One region of the Rahnella sp. AN3-3W3 genome, then DNA from elsewhere that is predicted to be linked to it. Evidence: predicted binding sites of a transcription regulator. Region 1 holds the regulator's gene; each other region holds the start of a gene.

Region 1 (5,807 bases):
AGGCTGCTGCCAATCGCCAGAATGATCCCCAGACGGGCGGCATTGCGCAGGGCGACAGATTTGAAGGAAAGATAGCTTTTCAGCGCAGGCCAGAAGGGTAAACGCGGCTGAGTGTTCATCAGGTCACGTTTGTACAACGGGCGCTGTGTCCGCAGCAGGCGCGCAATGCGGCTGAAGTGGTAGTAGCAAAACTGGCCGACCGGGTTCTCAGGATTGCGCGCGGCGATTTTCTCCAGCGCGGCCAGCTCGTTGGCCATCGTAAACCGTTCGGATAAACGGTGATAAAGAATGTCGTCGGCGATGACCCGCAGACGGGCGGAAATCACCTGCGCATTACGGCGGATAACCGCTTCGGCGTGGCTTTCTTCCACCAGCTTCTGCACTTCTTCCGGCTGATGCAGGCTCACCGTGATGTGCTCCTGCAAATCAAGCGCGACCTGAAAACGTTGAAACAGTCTTTTGTGGTGATGATGATGGCCGTGTTGCGGCAGCATGTGCAGTTGCTGATAGAGCAGGGCAATCAGGTCGATGACCTGCTGCTGTCGCGTCAGCAACGGGGGTAACGCGGTTTCAGGATCGGTGTGTTGCGTCAGCAGGCTGTATTTAGCTTCGAAGTAATCCGCGAGTTGCAGATAGAGCTGACTGAGCGTTTCGCGCATCGGCTGTTCTTCCGATATGCGAAACCACGCCCAGTTAAATAATCCGTACCAGGCCGTACCGGCGGCGAAAAGCACCGGCGCCTGCCATATAGGGCGTACGCCGACCATACTCAGTGTGAAAATGGTCGCCACCAGCGCGCCGGGCAACAGCCGCGCATGCAACGGGCTGATTTCGCCGGTCACGCCAAGCAGTAATGCCAGCGACAACATGATGAGCGGCAGGGGAATGTGCCAGCTTTCCAGCATCACTTGCAGCAGAATGCTGCTCACGGCAAACAGCGTTCCGCCAATTATCAGGCGTTTGAAAAAGCGTTTATGCGGAGTATCGAGGCCCGCGACGTTGCAGCAGGCAGGACAAAGAGAGAACAGCAGCCCCATTTGCAGATTGCCGAACAACCAGCAGATACCAACGGGCAGGCACAACACCAGCGTCTGGCGCAGCGCGTAGTTAACTTCCGGATGGTAAAACAGTCTTCGCCATAGCGTCATGGATAAAGCTTAGCCCATAAAAAAGGCGCGACAGTGTTCTGCCGCGCCGATTTTTAAGGGATTAACGTGTGCCGTAAACGACAATCGTTTTACCGTGTGCCGAGATCAAACTTTGATCTTCAAGCATTTTGAGAATACGTCCGACTGTTTCACGTGAACAACCGACGATTTGGCCGATTTCCTGACGGGTGATCTTGATTTGCATCCCGTCCGGATGGGTCATCGCATCAGGCTGTTTAGCCAGATTAAGCAGAGTTTGAGCGATACGCCCTGTTACGTCGAGGAAGGCCAGGTTGCCGACTTTCTCTGACGTCACTTGCAGACGGTTTGCCATCTGCGCGGAAAGACGCATCAGAATATCCGGGTTAACCTGAATCAGCTGGCGGAATTTTTTATAAGAAATTTCAGCCACTTCACAGGCAGTTTTTGCACGAACCCACGCACTACGTTCCTGACCTTCTTCGAAGAGTCCCAGCTCGCCGATGAAGTCACCTTGGTTAAGGTAGGACAGTATCATTTCTTTGCCTTCTTCATCCTTGATAAGGACAGCAACTGACCCTTTCACGATGTAGTAAAGCGTTTCGGCTTTTTCACCCTGGTGAATCAGCGTACTTTTAGAAGGATACTTATGTATATGACAGTGAGACAGGAACCATTCAAGAGTCGGGTCTGTTTGTGGCTTGCCGAGAACCATTTGCTATTATCCTCTGTTGTTATCGCTGCCCAAAATCACAGGGCTCAGAGTTCCCTGTATGGCACTTCAAAATCCAAAGCGCCCTTTCAGCATATAACTCCCCAGAAATGCTGCAAGCGGGTGTCGGAGTGAAACAGCCTGATTATTGCCGTTATCACCGTGGGTTCTGTTCTTAAACCGCGAAAACCGTCACCGCAATTCACTGGAAAGTATGTTTCGGCTTTGTTTGTAGCACAGGTTTGCAATGCTGTCTTCTGTTGTCTCGCTTCAGCATGATGGCGATCGGGTTACGTTGCCAGATTTTAGGTGAAAGGGTACTCTGGGAGCGGAATTCGACGAGTTTATTCACCGGGAGAATAGTTCATGCACGCACGCGTAAAATGGGTAGAAGGGCTGACGTTTTTAGGCGAGTCAGCGTCAGGCCACCAGATTTCTATGGATGGTAATGCGGGCGATAAAGCACCCAGCCCGATGGAAATGCTGCTGATGTCCGCAGGCGGTTGCAGCGCGATTGATGTGGTGTCTATTTTGCAAAAAGGCCGTAATGACGTGCGTGATTGTGAAGTCAAGCTGACCTCACAACGCCGCGAAGAAGCGCCGCGCCTGTTCACGCACATCAATCTGCATTTTATCGTCACCGGTAAAGATCTCACCGATAAGATTGTCGAACGTGCCGTCAGCCTGTCTGCGGAAAAGTACTGCTCTGTGTCCCTGATGCTCGGCAAAGCGGCTACCATCACGCACAGCTTTGAAGTGATCAGCGTCGAATAAGTTACGACCAGTCATACGCGTGGCACTGGCTGCGCAATAAATCCAAAAATCGCCGCGCGGCAAACGTCAGCGGCGATTTTTGCGAGTAAAGCACGCAATATTCCGCCTGCGGCAGGGTATCGATATTGAGCTCACACAATTTGTCCTGCAATCCAAACGGCGCTTTCATCGCCCGCGCCACAATGGTCAGATAATCAGACTGCAACACCATATTTAGCCCGCACACCACCGAATCTGTATGCACCGGCATTTCCGCTGCCGGCTGATGAAATCCTCCCATCGATACCCTGATTTGCTGGTAATACCCCATATCCGTTTCGGGCAACAGCCAGCGCGCATCCTGTAATTCCTTCAGAGTTGTGGAGCCTGCCAGCGGATGTCCACGCCGGGCGATAACGCAGAAAGGTGCGCTGAACAGTGGCTCACGTACCAGATCTTCCAGCGGAAATCCCGGCCCGGCGGTACCGACCGCGAAATCCAGTTTCCCTTCGCGCAGTGCAGGTAATAACGTGGAAAGTTGCCCTTCTTTGATCAGCAGTTTGGACTGCGGAAACTGCGTCTTAAATTCTCCTGCCAGTCCGGGAAAAACCGTCAGCGCCAGCAGCGATGAAAATCCAATGGCGACGGAGCCCTGCGAATATTGTTCGATCTGGCGAATTTCATCGGCGGCGCGCTCAAGCTCTTCGAGGATAAATTGCATGCGCTGTGCAAATGCCCGGCCCGTTTCGGTCAGCGTCATCCCCTGATTGCCACGCACGATCAGCTGCGTATCGAGCGTTTGTTCCAGTTCACGCAATGTTCTGCTGACCGCCGGTTGGGACTGATTCAACGCCCGCGCCGCGCCGCGAATACTGCCGCTGCGGATAACCTGCTGGAAAACCTTCAGTTGCTGCAATTTCGGCAAATAGCGCATCACGATCCCTATCAGTAAAAAGCATCACCCGCCCAAAAATTGCATCTTATGGTCACGCTGTAAAGCTGATAGCGTCAGGATCGCGAAAAATAATATGTTGTTATTCAGTTGATTACGTGATGCATGTCGCATTTTACGATTCATCCGGCAGTGAGAAAATCTGACGTGGTGATAACAAAAAGGGATATCCGCTATGAAAAGTCGTTCCCTGATGATCTTCCTGCTATTTGTCGGTTATGCCGTGGTGTATATCGATAAAACAGTGATGGGCTTTGCGCTGCTGCCCATCGAGCGCGAATTTAATCTGCAACCTGAACAGCTGGGGTATATCACCGGCATTTTCTTCCTGGCCTATTCGCTGTTTCAGATCCCCGCGGGCTGGCTGAATGACCGGTTCGGCTACAAAAAAGTGCTCGGCATGTCGCTGTTCTTGCTGGGCGGCTTCGCGCTGTGTTTCGGAACGCTGGGCCTCAGCCTGGGATTACTGGTCACGTTCCGGTTTCTCTCCGGCGTCGGCCATTCCGGCTATCCTGCGTCCTGCGCCAAAGCGGTAGTGTCTAATTTCGCAGTTGAGAAGCGAACCTTTGCGCAGTCGATTTTGCTGTCTTCCGCCGGACTGGCGATGACTGCCGGACCGCTGATTGCGGTTTACAGCCTGGATCATCTTGGCTGGCGCGGATCGTTCTCCATTCTCGGATTGCTGGCTTTTGCCATCGCCGTAGCGATTGTGATTTTTGTGCCCAATCCGCCGGAGGCGCAAGCCCGTACCGGCGCGAAAACCGGTTATCGGGAGTTGCTGAAAAATCCGATTGTCCTGCTGCTGTTTGTCTCAATTTTCTGCATCAACATTCCGTCTTACGGCCTGATGGCGTGGTTGCCGAAATATCTGGTCCAGCAGCGCGGTATGTCACTCGACGTATCCGGCATGGTGGTCGCCACCGGCGGGCTGGGTATCTGGATTTCTTCACTGGCAACCGGCTGGCTGGTCGGACGCTATATGCAGGGCAAAGAGCCGAAAGTGATTTTCTGCTGCGCACTGCTCAGTGCGTTGTGCATCTGGCTGGTCTTTACGTCGGCATCAGCCATAACGGCCGGGTTGTTCCTGTTCCTCGGCTACGTTTTCCTGATGGCGTCCTTTGTGACCGTCTTTACGCTGCCGATGAAACGCCTGCCTTCTGAGGTCATGGGCGCGGCGATGGGGATCATTAATACCGGCGGGACTCTCGGCGGATTTGTGGCACCGATTGCGATGGGATATCTCATCACCGCCAGCCACGGTTACCTTTCTACGTTTGTATTTCTGGCGCTGGCGATGGTGGTGGCCGGTCTGGCTATCCTGCCGCTGGCAATAAAACCTCGTGCGCCAATGCGCGATGTGGCTTAACTGAGGAGAAGAGTGATGACTTTTAATTTCGAAGCAATGCTGGCTGAAGTCAAAGCGGACGTGCTGCGCTGGCGCAGACATATTCATGCCCATCCTGAACTCTCTTTTCAGGAGCATAAAACGGCGGCGTACATTACTCAGCAGCTGGAAAGTTTCGGCGGTCTGACCCTGACACATCTGACGCCCAACAGCGTGATTGCCGATCTGAAAGGGGCGCATCCGGGGCCGGTATATGCGCTGCGGGCGGATATCGATGCCCTGCCGATTCAGGAAGAGAACGATGAACCTTTCTGCTCAACGGTCCCCGGCGTGATGCACGCCTGTGGTCATGATGCTCACACCGCAATGTTGCTGGGTGCGGCAAAAGTGCTGATCCAATGTCAGTCTGAGTTGCATGGTTCTGTGCGGTTTATCTTCCAGCATGCTGAAGAAGTGCCACCGGGCGGGGCACAGGAACTGGTGGATTTAGGCGTGCTGGATGGCGTTGAGAAAATCTTCGGCCTGCACGTGATGCCTAATTCTCCGACCGGTGAAGTGGGGCTGAAAGAGGGCGTGTTCTGCGCGTCCACAGATAACTTCGACATCACCATTACCGGCAAAGGCGGCCACGGTTCTATGCCGCATTTGTGTATCGATCCGGTGGTGATCGGCGCGGAAGTCGTCACCGCACTGCAAAACGTTGTGGCGCGCCGTATTGATCCGCTTCAGGTGCCGGTGCTGACTATCGCAACCTTCCAGACGGGCGAAAGTTATAACGTGATCCCGGAGCGGGTGAAGCTCGCCGGAACGCTGCGGACGCATCACAGCAACGTGCGCGAACAGGTGCCGCAGGTGATGGAGCAGATCATTTCCGGAATTACTGCAGCGCATGGCGCAACATACGAACTGCGCTGGACA
Region 2 (5,807 bases), on a different contig from region 1:
GATCGCGTTATCCGCACGTCAGTCCACCACGTCGTCGCAACAGTCTACGCAGCAGTCCGCCCGCAAACTGGCCGGGCTGAATGCCAGCCATCTTTCAGAATATCTGGTGGATGAAGTGCTGGATCGCGTGGATGCGCCGACACGAGACTTTTTACTGCGCTGCTCGCTGCTGCGGTCAATGAACGATGCGCTGATTGTGCGTCTGACCGGCAGCGAAAACGGCCAGCAGCGCCTCGAGGAACTGGAACGTCAGGGGCTTTTCATTCACCGCATGGATGACACCGGCGAATGGTTTAACTTCCATCCGCTGTTTGCCACTTTCCTGCGCCAGCGCTGCCAGTGGGAACTGTCGACAGAACTGCCGGCCATTCACCGTGCCGCTGCCGAAGGCTGGCTGGCGCAAGGTTTTCCAGCCGAAGCTATTCATCATGCGCTGGGGGCGGAAGACATCAATATGCTGCGCGATATTCTGCTGCAACACGCCTGGGCACTGTTCAATCAGAGCGAACTCGCGTTGTTGGAAGAATGTCTGGCCGCGCTGCCGTACGACCGCCTGATCCAGAATCCTAAACTGGTGCTGTTGCAGGCGTGGCTGGCACAAAGTCAGCACCGTTATGCCGAAGTGGAAACGTTGCTGGTGCGCGCCGAAAGTGAAATGCAGCAGCGCAATATCGTCATGGAACAGGAACTCGCGGCGGAATTTGATGCCCTGCGGGCGCAGGTGGCGATTAACGATGGCCGTCAGGATGAGGCGGAAAAACTGGCCGCCGACGCCCTGAAATATCTGCCGTATGAAAGCTATTACAGCCGGATTGTGGCGACCTCGGTCACCGGCGAAATCCAGCACTGCAAAGGCGATCTGACCCGCGCTTTGCCGCTGATGCAACAAACAGAACAGATTGCCCGCCGCTATGAAGCTTATCACTATGCGTTATGGGCATTGCTGCAACAGAGTGAAATCCTGATTGCGCAGGGCTTTTTGCAGGCTGCGTTTGAGATGCAGGATCGCGCTTTTGAACTGGTGCGTGAACAGCATCTGGAACAGCTGCCGATGCACGAATTTTTGCTGCGCCTGCGCTCGCAATTACTGTGGTCATGGTCGCGGCTCGATGATGCCGAAGACGCCGCCCGTCAGGGGCTTGACGTGCTGACCAACTTCCAGCCACAGCAGCAGTTGCAGTGTCTGGCAATGCTGGCAAAATGCTCCCTCGCCCGCGGTCAGCTCGATAACGCACATCACCATCTGCAACGCTGTGAAAGCCTGCTCAAAACCGGTCAGTATCACATCGACTGGCTGACCAATACCGATAAACCAAGGGTGATTTACTGGCAGATGATCGGCGACAAAGCCGCTGCCAGCCAGTGGCTGCAACAGGCGCGTAAACCCGATATGGCAGACAACCATTTCCAGCAAGGCCAGTGGCGTAATATCGCCCGTGTGCAGATTTTGCTGGAACAGTTTGATGAAGCCGAGGTGGTGCTCGATGAGCTGAATCAGAATGCGCGTCAGTTGCGCCTGACCAGCGATCTCAACCGCAATCTGCTGCTCAGCAATCTGCTTTACTGGCATACCGGCCGTAAAAATGATGCGCAGCGGGTGTTGATCGAAGCGCTGGGGCTGGCGAACCGTACGGGTTTTGTCAGTCATTTCGTCATCGAAGGGGAAATGATGGCGCAGCAGTTGCGTCAGTTGCTGCAACTCAATCTGCTGCCGGAACTGGAACAGCGCCGTGCGCAGCAAATTCTGCGTGAAATTAACCAGCACCATCGTCATAAGTTCGCGCACTTCGACGAAGGGTTCGTCAACAAACTGCTGACCCATCCGCAGGTGCCGGAACTGATCCGCACCAGTCCGCTGACCCAGCGCGAATGGCAGGTTCTCGGGCTGATTTACTCCGGTTACAGCAACGATCAGATCGCCGGTGAACTCGATGTCGCGTCCACCACCATCAAAACGCATATCCGCAACTTGTACCAGAAACTGGGCGTCGCACACCGTCAGGAAGCGGTGCAGCAGGCGCAGCATCTGTTACAGGTCATGGGGTACGGCGCCTGATTCACCGGGTAACTCTCAACGCCCTACCGTTATCGCACCCCACTCTTTTCATAACACATCATCAAAATAAGTTGATGTGTTATGCCTATTTTTCATTAGCGAACATATTTTGCTCAAAAATAAAATCCGGTGATATAATGTGACCGTCGTCACACTATTGTAATTCACCATTTCTTCAGAAAAGCCCGCTGCCAACCTGTTATAACAGCCATCCGGCTGATTTTGGCTTTGTGTAAACGGCTGTAGTGAGTAAGGATTTTATCGATGGGTACTTTAACTGCCGGGATTGTCATGATGCGCTGGGAATTGCTGAGCGCCTTTTTGATGTTCTGCACCAGCCAGCTTAATATTGTTTGCCGGCAGTCCAGCCGCAATACCATGGCCTTTGTTTGCAGCGGTCTCGGCCTGACCGTAACCTGTTTCTTCGTCATGAGCCTGATGGGCATGAATTATGATGCCGCCGCCGTCGCGCAGTTCTGGGCAAACACGAAAGACGTTTTCTTTGATGTGATGAGCAAAACCCCGACCGATATGTCTTATTACTATTAATCCGATTCGCTCACCGCGAGTCGTTGAGAACAGATGAAAGAAAGGCAGAACATGATGTTCTGCCTTTTTTATTGCCCTGATAATGAACATTCAGGCCAGCTTGCTGATTATTTGTTCACCTGCATATCATTTAATCCTAAATTTAGAAAAATGCGTGGCGTATCTGAGGTCTTTTTGTACGTGAGTTTCTGATTACCTGTAAATTGCAGTCTGCTCCGCAATGTAAAACGATATTGTGCGCAGGGCATAAACTATTCATTGCTAATAGTTGAAGGGTCGTATTAGATTCTCACCCATACTTTTCTTAGAATGATCATTGCTTTTTTTGCTTCAGGCTGCTGAATTTTCACCGGTTTGGCACCCCCTGCTTATGGCTGAAGGAATTCCGATGAATACGCATCACGTGCTTGGCGCGTTAGTGTTACTGGTAAGTTCTGCTTCTTCGCTCGCCGTCGAAACGACGGGCATTCCCCAGGATCAGGTAAAAGAGCGCAATGCGTTTATTGCTGACCTGATGAAAAAAATGACCATTGATGAAAAAATCGGTCAGCTGAATCTGGTCACTGTGGGGCCGGACTATCAGAAAGAAGCCATTATGGCTGACATCCGCGCCGGTAAAGTCGGTGGCGTGTTTAATACCGTCACTAAACCTGATATTCGCCGCATGCAGGATCAGGTCAAAGAAAGCCGCCTGAAGATCCCACCGTTTTATGCCTATGACGTGGTGCATGGTCAGCGCACTATTTTCCCTATCAGCCTTGGCCTTGCCGCCAGCTGGGATATGCAGGCCGTCAACACCAGCGCACGTATTTCCGCACTGGAAACCGCAGCAGATGGCCTGAATATGACCTTCTCGCCAATGGTCGATATTACCCGTGATCCGCGCTGGGGCCGTGTCTCCGAAGGTTTTGGCGAAGACACCTACCTGACGTCCCGCCTGGCACATGAAATGGTGACGGGTTATCAGGGTAAAGACCCTTCCGCACCCTACGCCGTGATGGCTAACGTCAAACACTACGCGCTGTACGGCGCGGTGGAAGGCGGTCGCGAATACAACACCGTGGACATGAGCCTGACACGCATGTTTAACGATTACATGCCACCGTATAAAGCGGCGGTAGATGCCGGTGCTGGTGGCGTGATGGTTGCCCTCAACAGTGTTAACGGCGTTCCCGCGACGTCAAATACCTGGTTGCTGAAAGATATTCTGCGCGATGACTGGCAGTTCAAAGGTCTGACAGTGAGTGACCACGGCGCTATTGGCGGTCTGGTCAAACACGGCGTGGCCGAAGATGATCGTCAGGCGGCTGCGATGGCGCTGAAAGCCGGTGTCGATATGGACATGGCCGACAATATGTACGGTAAGTATCTGAAAGGATTGCTCGCCGACGGTCTGGTGAGTCAGCAGGATATTGACCGTGCCGTGCGTGACGTTCTGGCCGCCAAATGGGACATGGGGCTGTTTGTCGATGAATACCGTCATTTAGGTCCGCAGTCGAGCGACCCGGCGGACACCAATGCCGAAAGCCGTCTGCACCGCACCGAAGCCCGCGAAGTCGCGCGCACGTCCCTCGTGTTGCTGAAAAACACCAACGAGACGCTGCCATTACAGAAAAAAGGCACCATTGCCGTGATTGGCCCGCTGGCTGACAGCAAACGCGATGTGATGGGCAGCTGGTCTGCCGCCGGTAAAGCCGCTCAGGCCGTGACTGTCTTGCAGGGGATGAAAGATGTCCTCGGTGACAAAGGCACATTGTTATATGCACGCGGTGCTAACATCACCGACGATCAGGGGATGGTCGATTTCCTTAATTCCTACGACAAGCAGGTGATCAACGACCCGCGTAAACCGCAGGACATGATTGATGAAGCGGTGAAAACAGCTGAGAAATCAGATGTCGTGGTGGCGGTGGTGGGTGAAGCGCAGGGTATGGCGCATGAAGCCTCCAGCCGTTCAGATATCAGCATTCCGCAAAGCCAGCGTGACCTGCTCAAGGCGCTGAAAGCCACCGGTAAGCCGCTGGTGATTGTGCTGATGAATGGTCGTCCTCTGACACTGACGTGGGAAAATGACATCTCTGATGCCATGCTGGAAACCTGGTTCGCCGGCACCGAAGGCGGTCACGCGATTGCCGACGTTCTGTTTGGCGATTACAACCCGTCAGGCAAACTGCCGATGACTTTCCCGCGTTCGGTCGGGCAAATTCCTTTGTATAACAGCGTGCTGAATACCGGTCGTCCGTTCAATCCGCAGCATCCGGATAAATACACGACCCGTTATTTCGATATCACCAACGGGCCGCTGTTCCCGTTTGGTTATGGCCTGAGCTACACCCGTTTCAGCGTGTCTGACGTGAACCTTTCATCCACAACCATGGATGCGAAACATCCGCTGACAGCCAGTGTCACGGTGAAAAACACCGGCAAAGTCAGTGGCGCGACGATCGTCCAGCTGTATCTGCAGGATGTCACCGCGTCGATCAGTCGTCCGGTGAAAGAGCTGAAGAACTTTGAGAAGATCACCCTGCAGCCGGGTGAAGAGAAAACCGTGACATTTGCTATCAATGAAAGAGATTTACGTTTCTACAATGACAAGCTGAAATGGGCCTCTGAACCCGGTAAGTTCAACGTATTCGTCGGGTTAGATTCTCAGGATGTGAAGAAAACCAGCTTCCTGCTGAAATAACATATCGGGTCTGAAGCCAGGCCCGATATGTAGTCAGCACGTTCTCTCTCAGGCGGGATCCCGGCAACGGAACCCGCCTGTTCTGAGCAGTAATTTCTGTCCGGTGACTGGATATATAACCGACAGTTGCTAACCTTAAATTCAATGTGTTACGCCTTCCGGCTCTGTATCCGATAGTTGCGGAGCGGTGCGGGTGTGCTGAGCAGAGTAAACTCCGTCTGTGCTGACTATCGCCATGTCGCCACACTGGCGGCGTATAGCGTTCTTTTCGGAGAAACATTCATGGTCGATTCTCAAGATGCGTCCATCCTGTACCTGCATTTTGGTACGCCCCGCCCATACTGGCGAGTGGGTTCTGACAGCAATGCAATGGAGCTGTCCGCAGAGAAAGGCGTTGTTAATGTTGCTATCTCCCTGACCCAATGGCAGGCGGGAAAAATCAGGCAACTGACCGGGATCACCTCAAGTTTCACGCTGGACATCACCCTGTTCGGTTCCCCTGTACGCCTTTATCTC
Region 3 (5,807 bases), on a different contig from region 1:
CGGGGCTAAAGCCGTCATTTTTGTCTCCTTTCGGTGGGGTATACCCGCTTCATTAGTCTCACAGGACTAATTCAGGAGCGGCATTATACGCTGCCTTTACGACAACTGTTACCCCACATTTTTCAGTTGCCTAAAAAGCGGACGGTTCTGAGCCTGATAACAAAAAAAACGGACATCGTGTGATGTCCGTTCGCTCAGTGGCATTCACAGTGAAAGACTATGCCAGAGTGCTGATTCCTGCCAGACGTTCAAAATAGTCCGGGAATGTTTTCGCCGTGCATTTCGGGTCCAGAATAGTCACCGGTGTATCCGATAACGCCACCAGCGAGAAACACATCGCCATGCGGTGATCATTATAGGTTCCGATCTCAGCAAACTTCAGAGATTTAGGCGGTTCAACGCGAATATAATCTTCGCCCTCTTCGACCGTCGCACCGACTTTACGCAATTCTGTCGCCATTGCCGCCAGACGATCGGTTTCTTTAACGCGCCAGTTATAGATATTACGCAGCGTCGTCGGGCCTTCGGCAAACAATGCGGCGGTAGCAATGGTCATCGCAGCATCTGGAATATGGTTCATGTCCATGTCGATGCCTTTCAGCTCGCCACGGGTACATTCAATGTAGTCATCAGCCCAGTGAATGGTTGCGCCCATTTTTTCCAGCACATCGGCAAAACGAATATCGCCCTGCATACTGTTTTTGCCGATACCGGTCACGCGAACCGTGCCGCCTTTGATCGCAGCTGCGGCCAGGAAATAGGACGCGGAAGACGCATCGCCTTCGACCAGATAAGAACCCGGGGACACATATTGCTGACGACCTTTGATGCTGAATTTCTGATACTGGTGGTTTTCCACTTCAATACCGAATGTTTTCATCAGGTTAAGGGTGATGTCGATATAAGGTTTGGAAACCAGATCACCTTTAATCTGAATCGTCGTGTCGTTGTCTGCCAGCGGAGCTGTCATTAACAGCGCAGTCAGGAACTGGCTGGAAACGCTGCCATCAACACTGACGTCGCCACCACTAAAACCACCGCGCAGACGCAGCGGCGGATAATTTTCCTGCTCCAGATAATCAATCTGCGCGCCACCCTGACGAAGTGCATCCACCAGATGACCGATCGGACGCTCTTTCATACGCGGCTCGCCGGTCAGCACGACATCTTGTTCGCCAAGACATAACGCCGCAGCCAGCGGACGCATTGCGGTGCCCGCATTGCCCAGAAAAAGTTCCAGACCTTTAGCGTTGGAAAAAGCGTGGCCCAGACCATCAATTTCGCATTCGGTACGATCCGCCGATAAACGATGCGTAACGCCCAGTTGCGTCAGTGCGGTGAGCATATGGCGAACATCGTCGCTGTCGAGCAGGTTAGTCAGGCGGGTAGTGCCCTGTGCAAAAGCAGCCAGTAAAAGTGCGCGGTTGGAAACACTTTTTGAGCCAGGTAAATTGATGCTGCCGTTAACCAGCGCAACGGGTTGTAATGTCAGGGATTCCACTCTTTCTCCAATTCTTCTTTTCATAAAATGACCCCGGACATTGAGCCGGGGTCATTTTTAAGGCTACTTACTTAAGCATTCTGCGGGCCCGAAAGCCAGCACGCTTAGCCGTGGCGTTTTTCAAACTCTGCCATGAAGTCGGTCAGTGCTTTCACGCCTTCAATCGGCATCGCATTATAAATAGATGCACGCATACCACCAGCCACACGGTGGCCTTTCAATGCCTGCAGACCAGCTTCCTGCGCCTGATCCAGGAACAGTTTGTCCAGAGAAGCATCAGCCATCTGGAAAGGAACGTTCATCCACGAACGGTTTTCCGCAGCGACCGGGTTACGGTAGAAACCGGTACGGTCGATAGCACCATACAACAGTTCGGCTTTCGCGCGGTTGCGTTTTTCCATTTCACGCAGACCACCTTGCTCTTTCAGCCACTTGAACACCATGCCTGACAAATACCACGCGAAGGTCGGCGGGGTATTGAACATAGAGTCGTTCTCAGCCAGCACGGTATAATCAAGAATGGAAGGCAATTCAGTGCGCGCTTTACCCAGCAAGTCTTCGCGAACGATAACCAGTGTCAGGCCGGCAGGACCGATGTTTTTCTGCGCGCCGGCATAAATCACACCAAAACGGCTGACATCAATCGGGCGGGAGAGAATGCAGGATGAGTAATCCGCAACGACGATTTTGTCACCAAAATCAGGCATTTCGTCGATAGCGATACCATCGATAGTTTCATTCGGGCAGTAATGAACGTAGGCAGAATCTGCATTCAGCTTCCATTCATTCATTGGCAGAATGCCACGTTTACCGTCAACGGTCGTCGTGACATCAATAACATTCGGTGTGCAATATTTTTTCGCTTCGTTGACTGCGCTGTGAGCCCAGTAACCACCATCAATATAATCGGCTGTGGATTTATCACCCAGCAGGTTCATCGGCACAGCAGCAAATTGCGCGCGTGCGCCACCGTGGCAAAAGAGCACTTTGTAGTTCGAGGGAATATTCAGCAGATCACGGATATCCTTTTCGGACTCTTCAGCAACCTGGATAAACTCTTTACTGCGGTGACTGATTTCCATCACCGAGGTACCCAGTCCGTGCCAGTTACAAAGTTCCTGTTCCGCACGACGCAACACTTCAGCCGGGATCATTGCCGGACCTGCACTAAAATTATAAACCTGAGTCATTTCCCCTCACCACTTCTCTGAGACAGCCACATAGTTGCCTTTAATTTACCGGTTTTATTATTGGAAACAAGCCATCTGTAACGGTTATTCCTCATGACCTGATAAAGCGCGTTGAGATCTGCGTCACAAGGTTATTTACTCCCTGGAAAGCTGATTTAACAGGATTATATGTTCACACTCGCACAGTGCTCAGTGCCCTCACCCAGTTGATATTCTGACACCGCGGGCAGCTGGCTTTTTCCCCTACTTTGAATGACTTAATCAGGCTGCACCGATGGCAGGCATAGAGCCCGCTGGTCATCATCAGGGTTTCGATATCGATATAATCTTCGGGTAAAACCGGCAACCCCGGCTCTACATCGCCATCCTGACGGAAGTAAACGCTCAGGCCGCCATTGGCTTCCAGAAAAGCCAGCCGGACCTGTCCAAGATGTTCGACACCTTTTTGGCGCAACTCCATATAAAACTCGCCTTTGGTAATATTTTCCCTCGCCATGGTTTCCCACTCGAACATACCGTCGCGAATAATGATCAGCGGTTTTCCTTCCATCCAGTTCTGAAAATGGCGGCTTTTATCCATCAACCAGGTAGAAAGACGGTAAAGCAGCAGGATGGAGAAGAAGACCGCAAACACCGGCAGCAAAGGTACATCATCATAGAAAGTGACGTCACCGGCCGCAGAGCCCAGCGTCAGAATAATCACCACTTCGAATAAAGAAAGCTGGTTGACCCCGCGACGCCCGGTGAGTTTCAGAAATATAAACACCACTACAAAGATGAAAAAACAGCGGAATGTTACCTCTCCCAGATACTCCAGAGGGAACTTATCCAGTGTCATACGTTTGATATCAAAAGCCTGCATAGATGCCTCACGGGAAGTGAAAACAGCGGCTTACGGACCGCGGATTTACAGACAAGCTTAGCGCGTTACAACGCGATTACATTCTTAACACGAATACATGGAGCTAATACGTAAAACCCCGTATCATTGCGCGTTTTTAGCACGCTCAAAAGTGAACTCAATGACGCAAACTTTTATTCCTGGTAAAGACGCGGCGCTGGAAGACTCCATTTCCCGCTTCCAACAAAAACTCACCGATCTCGGCTTTAATATCGAAGAAGCTTCTTGGCTGAATCCGGTTCCCCACGTCTGGTCAGTGCACATTCGCGACCGCGACTGCCCGCTGTGCTTCACCAACGGTAAAGGCGCCAGCAAAAAAGCCGCACTGGCTTCTGCTCTGGGTGAATATTTTGAACGTCTGTCGACTAACTATTTCTTCGCGGATTTCTATCTTGGCAAAGACATCGCCAATGGCGATTTCGTCCACTATCCGAATGAGAAGTGGTTCCCGCTGCCGGAAGATGACAGCCTGCCAGCTGGCATTCTGGATGAACGCCTGCACGATTTTTATGACGCTGAGAAAGAACTGGTTGCCAGTGATCTGATCGACCTGCAATCCGGCAATCCTGATCGTGGTATCTGCGCCCTGCCGTTTACCCGTCAGTCAGATCTGCAAACCGTTTATATTCCGATGAACATCATCGGCAACCTGTACGTTTCCAACGGGATGTCCGCGGGTAACACCGCTAATGAAGCGCGCGTTCAGGGTCTGTCCGAAGTCTTCGAGCGTTACGTCAAAAACCGCATCATTGCAGAATCCATCAGCCTGCCAGAAATTCCTGCTGAGGTTCTGGCGCGCTATCCGAGTGTGGTTGAAGCCATCGCCAAACTGGAAGAAGAAGGTTTCCCTATTCTTTCTTATGACGCCTCTCTGGGCGGCAATTATCCGGTTATTTGTGTGGTTCTTTTCAACCCGGCGAACGGCACCTGTTTCGCTTCCTTTGGTGCGCACCCGGATTTCGGCGTAGCACTGGAACGTACCGTCACTGAGCTGTTGCAGGGCCGCAGCCTGAAAGATCTGGATGTCTTCACTGCACCGACCTTCGATGACGAAGAAGTGGCCGAGCACGCCAACCTTGAAACCCACTTCATCGATTCAAGCGGTCTGATTTCGTGGGATATGTTCAAGCAGGACGCAGACTATCCGTTTGCAGACTGGAGCTTCAGCGGCACCACTGAAGAAGAATTCGCCACGCTGATGGCTATCTTCGATAAAGAAGATGCTGAAGTGTATATCGCTGATTACGAACATCTGGACGTGTATGCCTGCCGCATTATCGTTCCGGGCATGTCCGACATCTATCCTGCAGAAGATCTGCTGCTGGCAAACAACAGCATGGGTGCGCATCTGCGTGACCAACTGCTGGCGTTGCCGGACAGTGACCTGCCAAAAGAAGCCTATCTTGAGATGATCACTCAGCTCGATGATGAAGGTCTGGATGACTTCACCCGCGTGCGTGAACTGCTGGGCATTGCCAGCGGTAAAGACAATGGCTGGTACACGCTGCGTGTCGGTGAGCTGAAATCTATGCTGGCACTGGCCGGTGGTGATTTGGATCAGGCGCTGACATGGGCTGAATGGGCGCATGAGTTCAACTCTTCTGTCTACAGCGATGAGCGCAACAACTACTACCGTTGTCTGCAAACTCTGCTGCAGCTGTCTCTGGAAGAAGATCGCGAACCCGCACAGTACTACAACGCCTTCGTGAAAATGTACGGTCAGAAAGCGGTTGAAGATGCTTCTGCAGCTATCAGCGGTGAAGTTCGTTTCCATAGCCTGTTTGCTGTTGATCCTGAACTTAAAGCATTGCCAGCCCACCAGGCGCTGCTTGGCGCATACGAAAAACTGCAAGTCGCAAAACGTCGTCACTGGTCGAAAGCGTAATCGAACGGACATTACGAATTGATTAAAGCCAGCGGGATTTCCTGCTGGCTTTTTTGTTTATACATTCAATGCAGATCCTGCGCATGTGCTGCTCTCTTTGTCCGCAAAGGTTTGACTCAGCCATTAAAATGACGTGTAATTCCGCGCGAAATAATGTGCTTTTGGCTTTTTAACGACAAAAATATGACACTTATTTTTATGCATTTTTTTATGGGTTAAATCAAAGTGAAATTTACAAACTAAAAATAGTGATATTAATTAACATTAAAGCCTTATTATTAACCTGTAAGTAAAAATAATTTTGAGCACCCTCAACTTTATTTGCAAAAA
Region 4 (5,807 bases), on a different contig from region 1:
CGAACGCCAGCCCTAATCCTTTACCGCTCAGCAGGTTGCCGTCTTCCACAAAGGACTGATTGACGTAAACGCCGTCTTTTACGTCTTTGTATAAATCGCCGGAACACACATAACGGCGGCCTTTCAGCAGACCGTTTCCGCCGAGTACGCGCGCGGCAGCAGAGCACAGCGGGCAAATCAGTTTACCGGCCTCATCGTGACGTCGCACAAACTCCACCACTTCTTTGCTGGCCGCCAGCGCCACTGAGCCTTCCGGCCCGCCGGGCATGACGACGGCATCGAATAAACGGTCACCCTGCGCAGACAGCAATTCATTGGCCTGCATCTGAATGCCGTGATAGGTGCGCAACGTCAGGCTTTTCTGACATGCCAGCGTGGTGACCTGAATCTCCAGCCGCTCGAGAATATCGAGCACAATCACGGCTTCGCCTTCTTCAAATCCGTCGGCCAGCAGCAGTGCGACCTGCTTTTTCGCGTTGTCCTTTACCATAATGCAAATGTCCTCTGAGGATAAAAATCAGAGAACATCATAAAATGAAACGATGTTTTAATATTGTGAGTGTCGTTGCATACTGAACTAGAAAACCAGCTGCACTTTCGACGCTATGGATTTATCCATCGCGTAGTCCAGCGCTTCCACCAGACTTTCCTGCGGGAATTCCGCCGACAGCAACGGCATCGGATCAACGGTTTTATTCGCCAGCCATTCCACTGCCGTGTTGAATTCTTCAGTGAAGCGGAAGCTGCCGACCCAGTTAATTTCTTTGGCAATCAGCATCATCAGCGGGAATTCATTCACTACCGGTCCCATGCCGACCTGCACCAGCGTGCCGCGTGCGCGGGTCACTTCCAGACAGCGGCGGATGGATGAAGGATGGCCTGAAGCGTCAAAGGCCACATTGAAGAAGCCTTTCTCTGCCTGATATTCGCTGAAATCGCCCTGTGCGGCATCCAGCGCTTTGCTTGCGCCCACAGCCAGTGCCAGCGTCCGGCAGCGTTCACTCGGGTCAGTCACCACGATTTGCGCTGCGCCTTTGGCTTTCGCCGCCAGCACGATTAAGCAGCCAATCGGGCCGACGCCGGACACAAACACGGTTTTGCCATGAATATCACCCGCCTGGTTCACGGCATGAATGGCGACAGCCAGCGGTTCGGCGAACACCATCAGACGGTCGCTGACCTGATTGTCGTAAGGAATGCACTGGGCGCTGTCGACGATTTTGTACTGCGTGAACGCGCCGTTGATGTGCGGGAAATACATCGCGCTGCCGAAGAATTTCATGGTGGTGCACTGGTTTTCATCGCCGGACAGGCAATATTTGCAGGCCTTGCACGGCTTACTCGGGTTAAGCGCCACTTTCTGGCCGGGCTGCAAATCTGGGTTATCCGATTTCTCCACCACACCAACCACTTCATGCCCGAGCACCATCGCCTCACGCACTTTGAAATCGCCCACCGCACCGTGTTCGTAGTAATGCAGATCGGAACCGCAGATCCCGCCGCGGGTAATTTTTACCAGCGTGCCCTGGCCGGTGTAGTCGATAGTCTGGTCGATCACCGAAACGTCTTTTTTCCCGGTCACGACGCAGGATTGTGTGGCAATAGTCATGGAATTCTCGCTCTTTAAAGGGCCTGATTGCGCCCAGTAAAAAGGGTTTGCCGGTCAGAAAATGTGATCGTCGTCACTTTGCGCCGTGTTACGAAAACCTGTTACCCAGAACTTGAACGGACTCAACCTTTCCCGGCGGATTTATCCCGGTTTCGCGCCGGAATACTCAGGATCAGATGCGTAATTACGCGCCCGCCAGCCCCCAGAATGCCGAACCGATACCCAGCAGCGTGACGCCGGACGCGGTGATCAGAAAGGTGATGATTGCCGCATCGCGCTGCTTTTCGTTTTCCAGTGCGCGGTACAAGCTGCCCGCAATGGTGCCGAGCAACGCCAGCCCGGCGATGGAGTGGATCAGCGCTTCCGGCAGCGCGGTAAAGACCATGCCGATGGACCCGCCAAACACGCCTGCGATCAGATAGAAAATGCCTGCCGCCACCGCCGCCATATAACGTTTTTTCGGATCAGGATGAATATCCTCGCCCATACAAATTGCGGCGGTAATGGCGGCGATACAGACGGTAAAACCGCCAAACGGTGCTAAAACTAACGCCGTCAGCGCCGTCCAGGTAATCAATGGAGAAACGGGCAGGTGATAGCCGTGCGCTTTCAGGGTGGCGATCCCCGGTGCGTTTTGTGAAGCCATCGTTACGACAAAGAACGGAATACCGATGCCGATAATCGAGGAAAGCGTGAAATGCGGCATGACAAACTCCGGCGCCGCGAAGGTCAGCGTCTGGCCGTGCAGCGCAATATCGCCCTGCAATCCGGCGACGATCAGCCCGGCGGCCAGCGCGAGCACCACCGCATAGCGCGGCAGGGCACGTTTCGCCAGCAGATACACCAGACACATGCTGCCCGCGAGGGCGAAATTACTTTGCAGCGAGGTAAACGCGTTTAGCCCGAAACGCAGCAGAATGCCGCCGAGCATGGCGGCAGAAAGTGCCTGCGGAATGTAATGCATCAGCCGGGCAAACAGGCCGGTCACGCCGCACAGCAGGATAAGCCCGGTGGCAAAAATAAACACGCCAATCGCCTCATTCAGCGAGGTGCCGGGCAGGCTGGTGACAAGCAGCGCCGCGCCGGGTGTTGACCAGGCGGTGACGACCGGCGTGCGGTAATACAGCGACAGCCCAATACTGGTAACGCCCATTCCCAGGCCGAGCATACTCAGCCAGCCACCGATTTGCGCCACGCTGGCGCCCGCCGCTTCCGCTGCCTGAAAGATAATCGCCGCCGAGCTGGTATAACCGACTAAAACCGCGACAAATCCGGCGATTACCGCCGAAAAAGTTAAATCCTGCAAACTAAAACGCGAGGCCATGGGTGAAAATCCTTCTGGTTAGCGGACGCTGGCGGTATGCTGTTGTGCGTTATAGCGCACATCGGATGCGCTCAAGATATCACTGTGCGTTATAACGCACAATGGCGATGAACGATCATCGTCGCAGAGGAGATACCATGCAGGAAATCACCCGCCATATTGGCCGCCAGCTTAAGGCCGTTCGCAGCGAACGCGGCTGGAGTCTCACTCAGGCGGCAGAAAAAACCGGTGTCAGTAAGGCGATGCTCGGGCAAATTGAGCGTGGCGAATCCAGCCCGACGGTGGCGACATTGTGGAAAATCGCCAGCGGCCTGAATGTATCGTTTTCGGAATTTCTTGAAACGCCGCCTGAGCAGTCAGCCGCGTTGCATCGCCACGGCTTGCTGACCACCTTCAACAGTCAAACCTCAGGAATGCGCGTCGTGCCGTTATTTCCCTACGACACCACGTTGCGCATGGACATGTTTGTTATCGATCTCGAACCGGGCGGGTGCAGTGAATCCACGCCTCATGAAGCTGGCGTAATCGAGCATGTGATTGTTACCGAAGGTGAACTGACGCTGACCGTTGATGGCGTAACGCGCGTGCTGAGTGCCGGAGAGGCGCTGCGTTTTGCCGCCGATTGCCCGCATGCTTACCGCAACGAAAGCGGCCATTCCGTGCGTTTCCACGACCTGATACATTATCCGCATTCGCGCCCGTAAGGTTTTCATTTCCTGAGGAGAATGACCCCATGAGCCAGCCGCAAGATGTTGTGATCCGTCCGTTAACGCCCGCTGACCGTGAAGGTTGGGAAACCCTGTGGCGTGCATATCTGGATTTTTACCAGTCAGGTCTGGATCCGGCGCAGTTTGATTACACTTTCCAGCGTTTATCTCAGCCTGCCTACGCCAGCATGTTTGGCTATGTGGCGGAATACGAGGGGAAGCTGGTCGGGCTGGTGAATTGTATCAATCACGATCATGGCTGGCACATGCAGCAGGTGGTCTATTTGCAGGATTTATACGTCGATGACAGCGCACGAAAACTGGGGATCGGGCAGAAACTGATTGAAGCGGTTTACGCTTACGCCGACCAGCACGACAAAGCTAACGTCTACTGGACGACGAAAACCAGCAACCATACGGCCCGCAAATTGTATGACCGTATTGGTACGCTGACCGAATTTATTAAATATCAGCGTTAAGCGGTTTACGCATATTCATTTTCGTCGTGACGTAACCCAGGCTGGCGTACAGCGCCTGCGCACCGGGATTGCTGGCAAAGACATTCAGTTCGATTGCCACACACCCCTGTTCCTGCAGGCGTTCTTCCATCAATCTGAACGCTGCCGCCGCATGACCCTGACGGCGGAATTGCGGAAACACCGTCAGCTCGTACACGAACGCGCTGCGTACACCATAACGTTCGACGTTAGAAAACCATAAATAGCCTGCCGTTTCGCCGTTCTCTTCGGTTTTAATCTCGAAAAGATATTGATCCGGCGTATCAATACCTTGCGGCAGTGCACTTTGCGTAGAACTTCGCGCCCGTTCCAGCGCGGTATCCGCCTGCCACAGACCGGCGGTTACGTTCTCTTCGGCATAATCTATTGCCAGCTGTTCGGCGAAATCCGGGTAAAACGCGGCACTCATCGGCGCTAAAATAGTCATCATTTCCCTCTGATTTATTTGTTATTTTCAGGCTTCTTATAAGGCGTTACGTAGCATTCGCTGATGGTCGTTGAGTGGCTTTCGGCCTGCGTGATGATGTAGCCCTTGTCGGTCAGCGCCACAGAGCTGTAAGGCGTTTCATTATGCTTGTCCGAAATCACATCCTGGAATGACTGAATGATTTTCGCTTTCTCATTGGCTCGCGCCGGATCGTCCAGCCCCTCAACCTGAATCATGGCCTGTTTGAACTGGTTGTTGAAGGCGTTTTTTCCCGCGCGGCTTTCAATGATCGCCTTGATGTTCACCGTGATGTCATTTCCCAGCAAAAACAGCGTATTACTCTGATAAATCAGCACGTTTTTCCGTTTCGAAACCACAAAGCCATTTTCAATGACTTTCATTTTGCTGTTGTTGGCATACGTCACGTCATCGAGGCAAATGGTTTTATCCCCGACCTTAAACTGGCTGAATCGCGCTTTAATTTCTTTCGGCGTGGAAGCCGCTTGCGAACACAGTGGCGCAAGCAACAAAAGAGGTAAGAGCCATGACTTCATAGGAGTTTCCTGGAAAGGTGCTGAATCAGCCGACATAACAGCAGTATAGGGAGGCGTGAGCAGGATGCGAACGTTTATCTTTGGCGGCCGGTTTTTTACCGTTTTGGCTAAAGCATCTCCGCCTGTTGCCGATAATTCAGACGATAACGGAATTCCCGCTTCTGCCGGGTCAGTATCAGGGACAGATCATCCGCGTTATTTCATCGTGAGTTTTCACAGTACGTTTTTCTGTTCCGGGGTAATTTTATGAGTCAGATGCAGGCGCTTTCACCGGCGGCCAGAGTTGAGGCTGCAACAAAGAAAAATGCCCCTAAGAAGGCGATGCGTACCCGTACGCTGATGCTGATTGTCGGGCTGATCACTATCAGTCTGGGTTACATCATTACGGTCGGATTGCTCAGCTGGCAGTCGGCCAACCAGCAGCGCGAGATTGCCCGCCGTTATCTGCAACAAACCGCCAGCACCGACGGCTATCTGGCCCGTCAGAAACTCGATACCGCATTACAAGCCGCCCGCGACCTGGGTCAGAGCATGATAAGCCTGCGTGAAGCCGGACATGCTGACCGCAAACTGGCCGATACCCTTTTGCAAAATGCCCTGAAAAGTCATCCGGATTTTCTCTCTATGTCGCTGGCCTGGGAGCCGGATGCTTTTGATGGCAAAGATGA

Evidence for each region. The regulator CRP, encoded in region 1, controls carbon source genes, mostly activating them, when cyclic AMP is high. The targets are predictions, from matches to a motif close to ATGTGANNNNNNTCACAT.
Region 2: a site for CRP is predicted at 2,194-2,211, ahead of UC15_RS01195 (YjcB family protein). Genes of this name have one in related genera too.
Region 3: a site for CRP is predicted at 2,803-2,820, ahead of serC (3-phosphoserine/phosphohydroxythreonine transaminase). Genes of this name have one in related genera too.
Region 4: a site for CRP is predicted at 1,671-1,688, ahead of idnD (L-idonate 5-dehydrogenase). Genes of this name have one in related genera too.

What each region holds. Positions count from the first base shown of each region.
Region 1 is NZ_JYDG01000040.1:18,819-24,625, reverse strand. It holds gene UC15_RS11750 (YccS/YhfK family putative transporter) at 1-1,148, opposite strand, end outside; gene crp (cAMP-activated global transcriptional regulator CRP) at 1,210-1,842, opposite strand; gene UC15_RS11740 (OsmC family protein) at 2,206-2,613, shown strand; gene UC15_RS11735 (LysR substrate-binding domain-containing protein) at 2,615-3,526, opposite strand; gene UC15_RS11730 (MFS transporter) at 3,720-4,910, shown strand; gene UC15_RS11725 (amidohydrolase) at 4,926-5,807, shown strand, end outside.
Region 2 is NZ_JYDG01000002.1:52,141-57,947, forward strand. It holds gene malT (HTH-type transcriptional regulator MalT) at 1-2,056, shown strand, start outside; gene UC15_RS01195 (YjcB family protein) at 2,321-2,605, shown strand; gene bglX (beta-glucosidase BglX) at 2,994-5,291, shown strand; gene pdeR (cyclic di-GMP phosphodiesterase) at 5,574-5,807, shown strand, end outside.
Region 3 is NZ_JYDG01000010.1:98,900-104,706, reverse strand. It holds gene cmk ((d)CMP kinase) at 1-18, opposite strand, end outside; gene aroA (3-phosphoshikimate 1-carboxyvinyltransferase) at 218-1,501, opposite strand; gene serC (3-phosphoserine/phosphohydroxythreonine transaminase) at 1,606-2,691, opposite strand; gene UC15_RS04635 (DUF421 domain-containing protein) at 2,864-3,553, opposite strand; gene ycaO (30S ribosomal protein S12 methylthiotransferase accessory factor YcaO) at 3,714-5,477, shown strand.
Region 4 is NZ_JYDG01000118.1:10,055-15,861, reverse strand. It holds gene UC15_RS24060 (DJ-1/PfpI family protein) at 1-490, opposite strand, end outside; gene idnD (L-idonate 5-dehydrogenase) at 578-1,609, opposite strand; partial or broken gene UC15_RS24050 (benzoate/H(+) symporter BenE family transporter) at 1,732-2,933, opposite strand; gene UC15_RS24045 (helix-turn-helix domain-containing protein) at 3,071-3,637, shown strand; gene UC15_RS24040 (GNAT family N-acetyltransferase) at 3,667-4,119, shown strand; gene UC15_RS24035 (N-acetyltransferase) at 4,103-4,588, opposite strand; gene UC15_RS24030 (hypothetical protein) at 4,600-5,139, opposite strand; gene UC15_RS24020 (methyl-accepting chemotaxis protein) at 5,395-5,807, shown strand, end outside.